DNA from 4 places in the Citrobacter sp. Marseille-Q6884 genome. Region 4 is predicted to be linked to each of the others. Evidence: predicted binding sites of a transcription regulator. Region 4 holds the regulator's gene; each other region holds the start of a gene.

Region 1 (3,092 bases), 440 kb from region 4:
CAACGACATCATGGATTCGATAGCCGCGCTGGACGCGGACGTGATCACCATCGAAACCTCACGTTCTGACATGGAGCTACTGGAATCGTTCGAAGAGTTTGATTATCCAAACGAAATCGGACCGGGCGTGTATGACATTCACTCACCAAACGTCCCGAGCGTTGAGTGGATTGAAGCCCTGCTGAAGAAAGCCGAGCAACGCATTCCGGCAGAGCGTCTGTGGGTGAACCCGGACTGTGGCCTGAAAACACGCGGATGGCCGGAAACGCGTGCTGCGTTGGCGAACATGGTCAAAGCCGCGCAGAACCTGCGTCAGGCATAATTTTAGTCAGCCCGGTTAGCACCGGGCTTTTTATTGGTCGGCGGTTTCGTTTCACCCTACCTGCAGTGACTTTTTACTTCCATATTGCGCAAACCACTCCAGCATTCTCTGCCAGCCGTCTTGTGCAGATTCTTCGTGATAACTCGGGCGATAATCGGCGTTAAACGCATGCCCGGCGTCCGGATACACGACGATTTCCGCTTTGGCATTGGCGGCGCGTAATGCCTGACGCATCGTTTCGACAGTGTCCTGCGGGATACTGGTGTCTTGAGCACCGTACAACCCTAAAACCGGCGCGTTCAGATCGGTGGCGATATCGACCGGATGTTTGGGGGAGTTTAGCGTTTTGTCACCAACCAGTTTGCCGTACCACGCTACCGCCGCTTTGAGCTGTGGATTGTGCGCCGCGTACAGCCACGTGATGCGTCCACCCCAACAAAAACCGGTAATCATCAGTCGATGTGCATCACCGCCATTGCGCGAGGCCCAACTGGCAACATGGTCGAGATCGGCCAGCACCTGGGTGTCTGGTACTTTGGCCACCAGTCCGCTCAGCAGCGTCGGGATATCGGCAAAGTCGTTCGGGTCGCCCTCGCGAAAATAGAGTTCGGGGGCGATAGCCAGATATCCCTCAAGCGCCAGTCGACGGCAAACATCACGGATATGTTCATGAAGACCAAATATTTCCTGCACGACGATCACCACAGGCAACGGGCCATCGCTCTGTTTTGGCCGTGCGTGATAGGCGGGCATATCGTCGCCTTGTGAAGGAATTGATGTCACACCCGCAATAATCTCGTTATCCGGGGTGTGAACCGTGGTGGATGCGGGTGGTGATACAGCAGGTGCAAAGCCAGATTGTCGTGTTGTTGTCATGGTATTCTCCGTACCCTTAAATATTCAGCAAAACAGCGCATTGTTAACTATAGACACATGCAACGAACCACATTGCCCTAAACGGTCTATCTTTTGTGCAAGGCTTCGCGATAACGAATGATTAATGTGATGAGTGTCACTTTTTGACGGTAAGTTAATGCAATTGATTTACATCAAGGTGATGGGTGTCACGAAATTATGTTTATGCCTTCGGTAAAGTGTCTTTTTGCTTCTTCTGACAAAACCGATTCACAGAGGAGTTTTTATGTCTAAGTCTGATGTTTTTCATCTCGGCCTCACTAAGAACGATTTACAAGGGGCCCAGCTCGCTATCGTCCCTGGCGACCCGGAGCGTGTGGAAAAGATCGCCGCGCTGATGGATAAGCCGGTCAAGCTGGCATCTCATCGCGAGTTCACTACCTGGCGTGCTGAACTGGATGGTAAAGCCGTGATCGTGTGTTCTACCGGTATCGGCGGCCCGTCCACGTCTATTGCAGTAGAAGAGCTGGCTCAATTGGGCATTCGTACCTTCCTGCGTATCGGTACTACGGGTGCAATTCAGCCGCATATCAATGTTGGCGATGTACTGGTTACCACGGCGTCAGTGCGTCTGGACGGTGCAAGCCTGCATTTTGCACCCATGGAATTCCCGGCTGTTGCGGACTTCGAATGCACCACTGCGCTGGTTGAAGCCGCGAAATCTATCGGTGCGACCACCCACGTTGGCGTTACCGCCTCTTCAGATACGTTCTACCCAGGTCAGGAGCGTTACGACACCTTCTCTGGTCGCGTGGTGAGCCGTTTCAAAGGATCTATGGAAGAGTGGCAGTCTATGGGCGTGATGAACTATGAAATGGAATCCGCTACGCTGCTGACAATGTGCGCAAGCCAGGGCCTGCGTGCAGGCATGGTTGCAGGCGTTATCGTCAACCGCACTCAGCAAGAGATTCCGAACGCAGAGACAATGAAGCAAACGGAAAGCCATGCGGTGAAAATCGTCGTCGAAGCTGCACGCCGTTTACTGTAATCCAACCTAAATATAAAGGGCCTTTTGACAAAGGCCCTTTTGCTCTCTGCTATTGAATAATTAAGCGGTCATCTAACGCTGTGACGCTTCAAGCAACGCGCCTAGCGATAATCCCACTTCTTCAGATAACGGCATGAGTTCGTCGCTCACTGTTGCAAAAGCATCAAGAAAATGCCCTTTTTGGTGCAGGCTGACAATTTTCCCGGCACACTGGTGGAATTTAGCATGCAATACCCGAAAATGGTCGTACTCAGGATATTTGGCCAGCGATGCGCCTTCATTATATATCCATTTTCCGACCTGGCAAACGGCATCGCTTGAAACCTGAGAAACATCGAATTCGCTGCCTCGGTGTTCACGTAAAGCGGTTAACCATCTTTCACGCCAGGCAATATGGTAGGCAATGGCTTCTTCAAGGATGAGTCCGTTCAGGTTCTGTCTTTCTTTAGGAACACCTAATGGAATATCTTCACCCGCTATTCTTTTTTTGATCCATGAACCAAATTCCATAATATTCTCCGTAATCTCTCTATCCGTTGGTTGAGTATCCATGTCTAAAGACAAGATGATAAAATATGCTTATATTAGTTTTAATAATATTATTAATTTCTGTGAATAATAAAATTCTCAGATTATATTTTTATTTTGAATGTATTCTTGTAATTATTATGCGTAAACACACAAAGTGTAAATGCATAATACCTTCATGGCATACTACGGGCAACATTACTCAATTCTTTTTATTGCTCAGGTGTCTCAATTTTTATTTATATTTATAAAAACATGATGCAGATCCATTGGTTTTATTCTTCTATTGTTTGTGCCAATTGGTTAGAATGAAGAAATATGACAAATAATATTATTAAT
Region 2 (3,092 bases), on a different contig from region 4:
CAGCATATCTTTTGGCGAAGGTACGGCGTAGCACTGAGCCTGAATGCCCATATGTAGCGCAATAAACAACGCGCGCTCACAGTGGAATCGCTGAGTAATGATGATGAAATCGTTGGTATCGAATACTTTTCGGGTACGCACAATGGAGTCGAGTGTACGAAATCCGGCGTAATCAAGCACAATGTCGGCAGGATCGACGCCAGCGGCTATCAGATCTTTACGCATCGTCATCGGCTCATTATAACTTTGCAGCGCGTTATCGCCGCTGAGCAGCAGGTAGTTAACCTTGCCGCTGTTGTAGGCGTTTAAGGCGCCCTGAATACGGTAGCGGTAATACTGGTTAATCACACCGGTACGATAGTATTTCGCTGTGCCTAATACCACGCCGACCTGGCGATAGGGTAAATCCTGCAGTTCGTCGTAGATGTAGGGCGCGGTTTTCCAGCTCATCCATCTGTCGAGGCCAAGCACAGTTAACAGCAGCAAGCCGATCAGGACTAACAGGCTGTAAAACACGCGCTTTAACATGCAGAAAACTCGATAATTGGATGGAATTTCAATCAGGCTACTGTACCCGACGGCGTAGCGCAAGAAACAGCAGTCTGATTGAGGGGATTTTAGGCACTGTTGCCCGATGGTGCTGTGCTTATCTGGCCTGGACGCAAACCACGTATCAGGCCGGAAAGAGGCTTATTAACCCAGCAGTACGCGGTCGATATTATTGCAACCTAATGCTTTCAGCGTTGCTGCGGTGGCGTCCCACTGGATCAGTGGCGCATCGGCTTTTTCTGCCAGCACGGCGCGCTGAATGTCTGGATAGTCATAGCCGTTCAGATTCAGCAGGTTTAATGCACCCTGCAGGGGAGGGAGCGTTGGGTTGAAAGCGGCGTTTTCAGCATAGCTACCGGCAAAAATCTGGCCGTCTTTGCACTCTAGCGCAACGCCGCTTGGCGCGTGACTGTAAGGCATATGGCAGCGATTAGCCGCGGCAATTGCCGCCTGGCTCAGTGCATCGCCTTTCAGCGCAAAACCGTGATTCTGGTCATCCATCAGCAGGGTTTTGATGTCCAAATCTTTCGGGCCGAAAGCGTCCGGCAGGTAGTCGCGCAGCGCGTGCGGCTCGCGTCCTGGCAGATGAATGCGTAAATCCAGTCCGCTGTTCAGTTCGTTCATAAACTGACGGCAATGACCGCAAGGCGTGTAGTTAACGGTGATGGCGGCGAGTCCTTTTTCACCGCGCAGCCAGGCGTGACTGATGGCGCTTTGCTCGGCGTGAACAGTTTGCTGCATCGTCGCGCCGAGGAATTCCATATTCCCACCGAAATACCAGGTACCACTGATGCCGCGCGCAATGGCGCCGACGTTAAAGTGGGACAGGTCAGTTCGAGCGCAAGCTGCTGCCAGCGGCAGCAGAGCGAATGCCAGCGTGTCTTCGTCCAATCCCGATTCGCGTTTAAGCAAAGAGACCTGCTCCGCCGTCAGCATGGCAGGGAAATGCTCATCTGCCAGCAGGGGGGCCAGGGCCGATTGCAAGTTATCCGCGAGTTGGGCAAAAGCAGTTTGAAAACGTGGATGCATGGCGATGCCTCATAACAATGTAATGGAATCGTAGTTTACGGGCCTGTTACGGCTTTATATGTGATCCAAATCTCATTGCTTATGCAACTTATGAAACTTAAATTAAAAATGTGCAACGTATCGCAAATAAATGACCTAAAAATCGGGATTAACGCACGATTGCCAGGATCACCGGGAACAGGAATGGGGCAACCAGCGAGGTAATAATCCCGCAAATGACCAGCGCCAGAGAACCAAAAGCGCCTTCCTGGTAATCCAGTTCGGCACAACGTGCCGTGCCGAGGGCGTGCGAGGCGGTACCCATCGCCAGCCCACGTGCGGCCTTAGTATGAATACGCATTGCATTTAACAGGATATGACCAAACACGGCACCGAGAATACCGACAAAAATGACGCACACTGCGCTGATTGCCGGAATACCGCCAATACTGCCACCCACAGCCATTGCGATCGGCGTTGTGACCGATTTAGGCATGATAGACGCAGCAATTTCCGGTGATGCTCCCAGCAGCAAGGCGATGGTGGTACCGGTTACCATTGCCACGACGCTGCCGGCAAAACAGATGGCAATAATGGATTTCCAGCGGGCGCGGATCTGGTGTAACTGCTCATAGAGCGGATAAGCCAGAGCCACCACGGCAGGTTGGAGTAAATTGTTGAGAACCTCGCTGCCTTTGAAGTAGTGATCGTAGGGAATACCGGTCAGAAGCAGAAAAGGAATAATAACGACCATGGCGACGAGCAGAGGGTTGAGCAGCGGCATTTTAAACCGCATAGCCAATCTACGTGCGCCAAAAAATACCGCCAGCGTGAGGGGTAACGACCACCAGATATACGACATCATTTTTTAGACCCTTTTTGCCCAACGATTTTGCGTTCACCGTGTACAAGGTGGGAGCTCCAGCTCACGACCAGGAAAACGACCAGCGTACTGATGGTGCAGGAGACCACCACCGGACCAAACTGGGCGCGTAGCAAGTCAAAGTACTGCATGATCCCAACGCCAATGGGCACAAACAGCAGAGCCATGTAGCGGATCAGGATATAGCAACCTGGATTCACCCATTTCGCTGGCAGGATCTGTAATGCCAGCAGGACAAACAGAATCAGCATGCCGATAATGCTGCCCGGAATAGTGATAGGTAGCAGCGATGCCAGAAAAATACCGGCGTAAAGGCAGGCATAAATCAGCACGAAAGCGCGTATATATTGCCAGATAATATTCAGTGACTTGCTCATATTTGAAACCCTTGACGAGACTGATTCATCATACAATTAAACTTTAAAACGTGCTACCGATCACACCATGAATTCTAAGCATAGTGGAAATAGATAACGGGAACAGTGGCGAAAGGCGACCCTGAAAAGAGAATAGCGGTAAGAACGTATCCTCTGTGCTTTCAACCCTCCTTCAGAGCAGTTAACATAGCGCCTCTCTTTTTTACAGGTAATGATATGCGAGTTTTACTGGCGCCGATGGAAGGTGTGCTCGACTCTCTGGTGCGCGAGCTACT
Region 3 (3,092 bases), 2.1 Mb from region 4:
ATTAAGCATATGGCGGACATCATCGCTGTCCAACAGATTAGTCAGGACAGTCGTGCCATTTGCTAATGCAGCCAGCAGCAAAGCGCGGTTAGATACACTTTTGGAGCCAGGCAGATTGATGGTGCCATCCACCCGCGCAATGGGTTGTAACGTCAGGGATTCCATGAAACTCAACTCTCAAAAACAGACATAAAAACCCCACAGACTGGCTGTGGGGATGAAAAATAAAAGCAGATTAACCGCGGCGGCGCTCGAAATCGATCATGAATTCGGTCAGCGCTTTCACACCTTCAAGTGGCATAGCGTTATAGATAGAAGCACGCATACCCCCCACCACACGGTGCCCTTTCAGCGCATGCAGACCCGCAGCAAAGGACTCTTCGAGGAAAAGCTTATCGAGCGCGCTGTCAGCCAACTGGAACGGGACGTTCATACGTGAGCGGTTAGACTTCGCCACATCGTTGCGATAGAAGTCGCTGTTATCAATCACGCCGTACAATAACTCAGCTTTTTGCTGGTTAATTTTGTCCATGGCATTAACGCCGCCCTGCTCTTTCAGCCATTTGAAGACCAGACCGGAAAGATACCAGGCAAACGTTGGCGGCGTGTTGAACATGGAGTCATTGTCATTCAGCACGGTGTAATCCAGGATCGACGGGCAGGATACGTGCGCCTTACCCAGTAAATCTTCACGCACGATGACAATCGTCAGCCCGGCAGGACCGATATTTTTCTGCGCCCCCGCATAGATGACGCCATAGCGACTCACATCCAACGGGCCGGAAAGAATCGTGGAAGAGAGATCGGCCGTTACCACAACATTGCTGGCAAAATTTGGGGTTTCATCGATCGCAATGCCATCAATGGTTTCGTTAGGACAATAGTGCAGGTATGCCGCGTTATCGGAGAGCTGCCACTCGCTCATCGGCTTAACCGCACGCAGGCCATCGACCGTGACTTTGGCATCAATGACATTTGGCGTGCAGTACTTTTTCGCTTCTTTAATTGCGCTGGCGGCCCAGTAACCGGCATCGACATAATCCGCGGTCGTTTTATCACCCAGAATATTTAATGGGATACCGGCGAATTGCCCACGACCACCGCCATGACAGAACAACACTTTGTAGTTGGAGGGGATGCTAAGGAGATCGCGAAAATCCTGCTCCGCTTCCTCGGCGACCTGGATAAACTCTTTGCCGCGGTGGCTAATTTCCATTACCGACGTACCAAGACCATTCCAGTCGCAAAGATCCTGTTGAGCCAGTTTAAGTACTTCCGCCGGTAGCATTGCCGGACCTGAACTAAAATTGAAGACCTGAGCCATTTCCCCTCACCACGTTGTGTTGTTATCCACTCAACATCCTGTCGTTTGCGATAATTCGATGACAGACATTGGGTACAAGTTATTCCTGTGGATATCGGTTTTATCATTCAGTGACACGCGCCGCAATGGGTAAAACTGGCCAGGGCAAAAATGAGCTATCGATCACACAACAGAATCTATCGGATTGACGGCTAAAAACCGATATTTTTGCTGTCAGGTCACCCGTTTCGCCCGACTGGCCTTCGACCATTCTGGATTTGCACAGCGCGGACATAATTGATGATCTCCGGCGCGCATTTGAATCACTTCACTACAGCGCACACAGGCATAGTCCCCCTCGTCGGGCACAACCTTAAAGCGTTGCGTACAGTGTTTGGGAAGAATACTGAGCCCGGGTTTAACCTTTTCATCTTCGAAGAAATAGACGCTGATCTGTCCGTTCGTTTCAAGGATCGCCAGCCGAACCTGGCCGAGCTGTTCAACGCCGTTAAGACGCAACTCCATAAAGAACTCAAATTCCGTCATATTGGCGCGATGCAGTTTCGACCACGCCAGCTCACCATCCTCAATGATGACCACTGGCTTACCTTCCAGTAAGTCTTCCAGCTTTTCGCTATGCGACATCAGCCACATAACGAGTCGATAAAGCAACGCCAGAGTGATAAATACCACCAGCACCGGAAGCATCGGGACATCGTCATAAAACGCCACATCTCCAGCCGCGGAACCGAGCGTAAGGATGATCAACACTTCAAAAAGTGACATCTGCCGCACGCCGCGACGCCCAGTGAGTTTTAAAAAAAGAAAAACCAATATAAAGGTATAGAGGCTACGCAGCGCAACCTCGCCAAGAAAGTCCATTGGCACCTTATCCAGCGCCATACGGTGCAAATCAAATGATTTCATACTTACGCTCTTAACGTTGTGAACTGTGTGAAAGCATAGTCAATACCTTTATTTATGCCGCAGAAGCGGCGGCGATAGCGCCATTCATCTAAAACCCGTATCATTGCGCGCTTTCCGTACGACAAAAGTGATTTTCATGACGCAAACATTTATCCCCGGCAAAGATGCCGCTCTGGAAGATTCCATCGCCCGCTTCCAGCAAAAATTGCTCGACCTCGGTTTCCATATTGAAGAAGCTTCATGGCTGAATCCCGTCCCTAACGTCTGGTCAGTACATATTCGCGATAAAGAATGCGCGCTGTGTTTCACCAACGGTAAAGGTGCGACAAAAAAAGCCGCGCTGGCTTCCGCGCTGGGCGAATATTTTGAGCGTCTTTCAACTAACTACTTCTTTGCTGATTTCTGGCTGGGTGAAACTATCGCTAACGGCCCGTTCGTACATTATCCGAACGAGAAATGGTTCCCACTGACCGAAGATGATGAGATTCCTGCAGGTCTGCTGGATGCGCGTCTGCGCGCGTTCTACGATCCAGAAAATGAACTGACCGGCAGCATGTTGATCGACCTGCAATCCGGCAATGAAGAACGCGGTGTCTGCGGTCTGCCGTTTACCCGCCAGTCTGATAACCAGACTGTTTATATTCCGATGAATATTATCGGTAACCTGTATGTCTCTAACGGAATGTCTGCAGGTAACACGCCGAATGAAGCGCGCGTTCAGGGGCTGTCTGAAGTCTTCGAACGTTATGTGAAAAACCGTATCATCGCGGAAAGCATTAGCCTGCCGGAAATTCCTGCCGACGTGCTGGCGCGCTATCCGGCGGTTGTCGAATCCATCGCTAAACTGGAAGCTGAAGGCTTC
Region 4 (3,092 bases):
TGCAGGGTTCATTCATTTCCCATATCAATACGTTAGTGGTGCCGGGCGGTAAAATGGGATTAGCGATGGAATTGATCATGCTGCCGCTGGTGCAACGGCTGATGGAAGGGAAAAAGATCCAGTAAACGGTGAGAAATGCCCGATGGCAGTATGCTTATCGGGCACTCTGTATTACGCCGCAATCACTTCATAGGAATGGGTGATGTTCACCGCTTTTTCCAGCATCAGCGCGACGGAGCAATATTTCTCCGCAGAAAGGTCAACGGCACGAGACACAGAAGCGTCTTTCAGATCATTGCCCGTGACGATGAAATGCAGATTGATATGAGTGAACAGACGCGGCGCCTCTTCACGGCGCTCAGAGGTGAGCTTCACTTCGCAGTTGGTCACGTCCTGGCGGCCTTTTTGCAGGATCGACACTACATCAATCGCGCTACACCCACCCGCAGCCATTAATACCATTTCCATCGGGCTCGGCGCTTTATCACCGGAGTTACCGTCCATCAAAATTTGGTGGCCTGAGGCGGACTCACCGAGGAAGGTTAACCCCTCAACCCACTTTACACGCGCTTGCATATTTCGTAACTCCAATGTTTCAATTTTCCTGACAGATTACGCGCACATAACAATTCTCGCAACGGAAGGCGACCTGCGTCATGCTGAAGCGAGACACCAGGAGACACACGGCGAAAGCTATGCTAAAACAGTCAGGATGCTACAGTAATACATAGACGTACTGCATGTATGCAGAGGACATCACATTACAGGCTGCAGCATTCTTTTTAGCAGCCCCCTTCCCAGGTAGCGGGAAGCACATTTTGGCAACCCAGAGGCAGCGTCGTTTTCTGGCTCTGGAGACAGCTTATAACAGAGGATAACCGCGCATGGTGCTTGGCAAACCGCAAACAGACCCGACTCTCGAATGGTTCTTGTCTCATTGCCATATTCATAAGTACCCATCGAAGAGCACGCTGATTCACCAGGGTGAAAAAGCGGAAACGTTGTATTACATCGTTAAAGGCTCAGTGGCAGTACTGATTAAAGATGAAGAAGGAAAGGAAATGATCCTCTCTTATCTGAATCAGGGCGATTTTATTGGTGAACTGGGCCTGTTTGAAGAAGGCCAGGAACGTAGTGCCTGGGTTCGCGCTAAAACCGCATGTGAAGTCGCTGAAATTTCATACAAAAAATTTCGCCAATTAATCCAGGTGAACCCGGATATTCTGATGCGCCTGTCATCTCAGATGGCTCGTCGTCTGCAAGTCACGTCCGAAAAAGTGGGCAACCTTGCCTTCCTGGACGTTACCGGTCGTATCGCTCAGACGCTGTTGAATCTGGCGAAACAACCTGATGCGATGACCCACCCGGACGGTATGCAGATCAAAATCACCCGTCAGGAAATTGGCCAGATTGTAGGTTGTTCCCGTGAAACCGTTGGTCGCATCCTGAAGATGCTGGAAGATCAGAATCTGATCTCCGCGCACGGTAAGACCATCGTCGTCTACGGCACGCGTTAATCCCATCGTAATGGCGCGTTACCACGTAATGCGCCATTTTTGTTTACACCGATGTGGCGAAGACTGATCTATCACCCCGAAATCAACTACGCACTACGACAAACACTGGTGCTGTGTTTACCTGTGGCTGTCGGTCTTATCATTGGTCAGCTTCATCTGGGGCTCCTCTTTTCCCTCGTCCCCGCCTGTTGCAACATTGCCGGTCTTGATACACCGCATAAGCGTTTTTTCAAACGCCTGATTATTGGCGCATCGCTGTTTGCTGGCTGCAGTTTGGTCATGCAATTGCTGCTGGCGCAGGAAATTCCGCTACCGCTAATCCTTACCGGCCTGACGCTCATTCTCGGCGTTACCGCAGAATTAAGTCCGCTGCATGCGCGACTGTTGCCGGCCTCGCTGATTGCCGCGATTTTCACGCTGAGTCTGGCAGGAAACATGCCCGTCTGGGAGCCCTTGCTCATCTATGCGCTGGGTACATTGTGGTACGGCCTGTTCAATTGGTTCTGGTTTTGGTTGTGGCGTGAGCAACCGCTGCGTGAATCCCTCAGCCTGCTGTACCGGGAACTGGCCGATTACTGTGAAGCAAAATACAGTCTGCTGACCCAGCACATTGATCCTGAAAAAGCCCTGCCCCCGTTGCTGGTCCGTCAACAGAAAGCGGTGGATCTCATTACCCAGTGCTATCAGCAAATGCACATGCTTTCAGCGCACCATAACAACGAATACAAACGTCTGCTGCGGGCTTTTCAGGAAGCGCTGGATTTGCAGGAGCATATCTCAGTCAGTCTTCACCAGCCGGAAGAGGTACAAAAACTGGTCGAGCGCAGCCATGCGGAACAGGTGATTCGCTGGAATGCGCGAACCGTCGCCGCTCGCCTTCGCGTGCTGGCTGATGACATTTTGTATCACCGCTTGCCGACGCGTTTCTCAATGGAGAAGCAGATCGGTACGCTGGAGAAAATCGCCAGGCAGCACCCGGATAACCCAGTCGGGCAATTTTGCTACTGGCACTTTAGCCGGATTGCGCGCGTACTGCGTACCCAGCGCCCGCTGTATGCCCGGGACTTAATGGCTGACAAACAACGCCGGTTGCCGTTGCTCCCGGCGCTGAAAAACTATCTGTCATTGAAATCTCCCGCGCTACGCAATGCCGGGCGCATCAGCGTCATGTTGAGCATCGCCAGCCTGATGGGAAGCGCCTTACATCTGCCAAAACCTTACTGGATACTGATGACCGTCCTGTTTGTGACACAGAACGGCTACGGCGCAACCCGGGTGCGTATTCTGCACCGTTCAGTGGGAACGCTGGTTGGACTGGTCATTGCCGGGGTCACATTGCACTTCCATATCCCTGAAGGGTTCACGCTGGCGGCCATGCTGCTTATCACGCTGGTCAGCTATCTGATCATCCGCAAAAACTACGGCTGGGCTACGGTGGGCTTTACGGTTACGGCGGTGTATACCCTGCAGCTGCTGACGCTGAATGGGGAACAATTTATCATCCCGCGGTTTATCGATACGGTGATGGGCTGTTTGATCGCCTTTGGCGGTACGCTCTGGCTGTGGCCGCAATGG

Evidence for each region. Region 4 encodes CRP, which controls carbon source genes, mostly activating them, when cyclic AMP is high. Its sites were predicted from a motif close to ATGTGANNNNNNTCACAT; they were not measured.
Region 1: udp (uridine phosphorylase) is a predicted target of CRP. The motif match lies at 1,323-1,340, and genes of this name have one in related genera.
Region 2: cdd (cytidine deaminase) is a predicted target of CRP. The motif match lies at 1,637-1,654, and genes of this name have one in related genera.
Region 3: serC (3-phosphoserine/phosphohydroxythreonine transaminase) is a predicted target of CRP. The motif match lies at 1,475-1,492, and genes of this name have one in related genera.

Annotation. Positions count from the first base shown of each region.
Region 1 is NZ_CAMDRE010000001.1:1,216,322-1,219,413, forward strand. It holds gene metE (5-methyltetrahydropteroyltriglutamate--homocysteine S-methyltransferase) at 1-322, shown strand, start outside; gene N7268_RS05820 (dienelactone hydrolase family protein) at 374-1,198, opposite strand; gene udp (uridine phosphorylase) at 1,464-2,225, shown strand; gene N7268_RS05830 (CZB domain-containing protein) at 2,298-2,735, opposite strand.
Region 2 is NZ_CAMDRE010000002.1:564,860-567,951, forward strand. It holds gene sanA (outer membrane permeability protein SanA) at 1-528, opposite strand, end outside; gene cdd (cytidine deaminase) at 694-1,578, opposite strand; gene N7268_RS17665 (CidB/LrgB family autolysis modulator) at 1,727-2,422, opposite strand; gene N7268_RS17670 (CidA/LrgA family protein) at 2,419-2,817, opposite strand; gene dusC (tRNA dihydrouridine(16) synthase DusC) at 3,034-3,092, shown strand, end outside.
Region 3 is NZ_CAMDRE010000001.1:2,883,221-2,886,312, reverse strand. It holds gene aroA (3-phosphoshikimate 1-carboxyvinyltransferase) at 1-165, opposite strand, end outside; gene serC (3-phosphoserine/phosphohydroxythreonine transaminase) at 236-1,324, opposite strand; gene N7268_RS13685 (DUF421 domain-containing protein) at 1,538-2,230, opposite strand; gene ycaO (30S ribosomal protein S12 methylthiotransferase accessory factor YcaO) at 2,367-3,092, shown strand, end outside.
Region 4 is NZ_CAMDRE010000001.1:775,627-778,718, forward strand. It holds gene N7268_RS03790 (phosphoribulokinase) at 1-125, shown strand, start outside; gene N7268_RS03795 (OsmC family protein) at 172-576, opposite strand; gene crp (cAMP-activated global transcriptional regulator CRP) at 885-1,517, shown strand; gene N7268_RS03805 (YccS/YhfK family putative transporter) at 1,569-3,092, shown strand, end outside.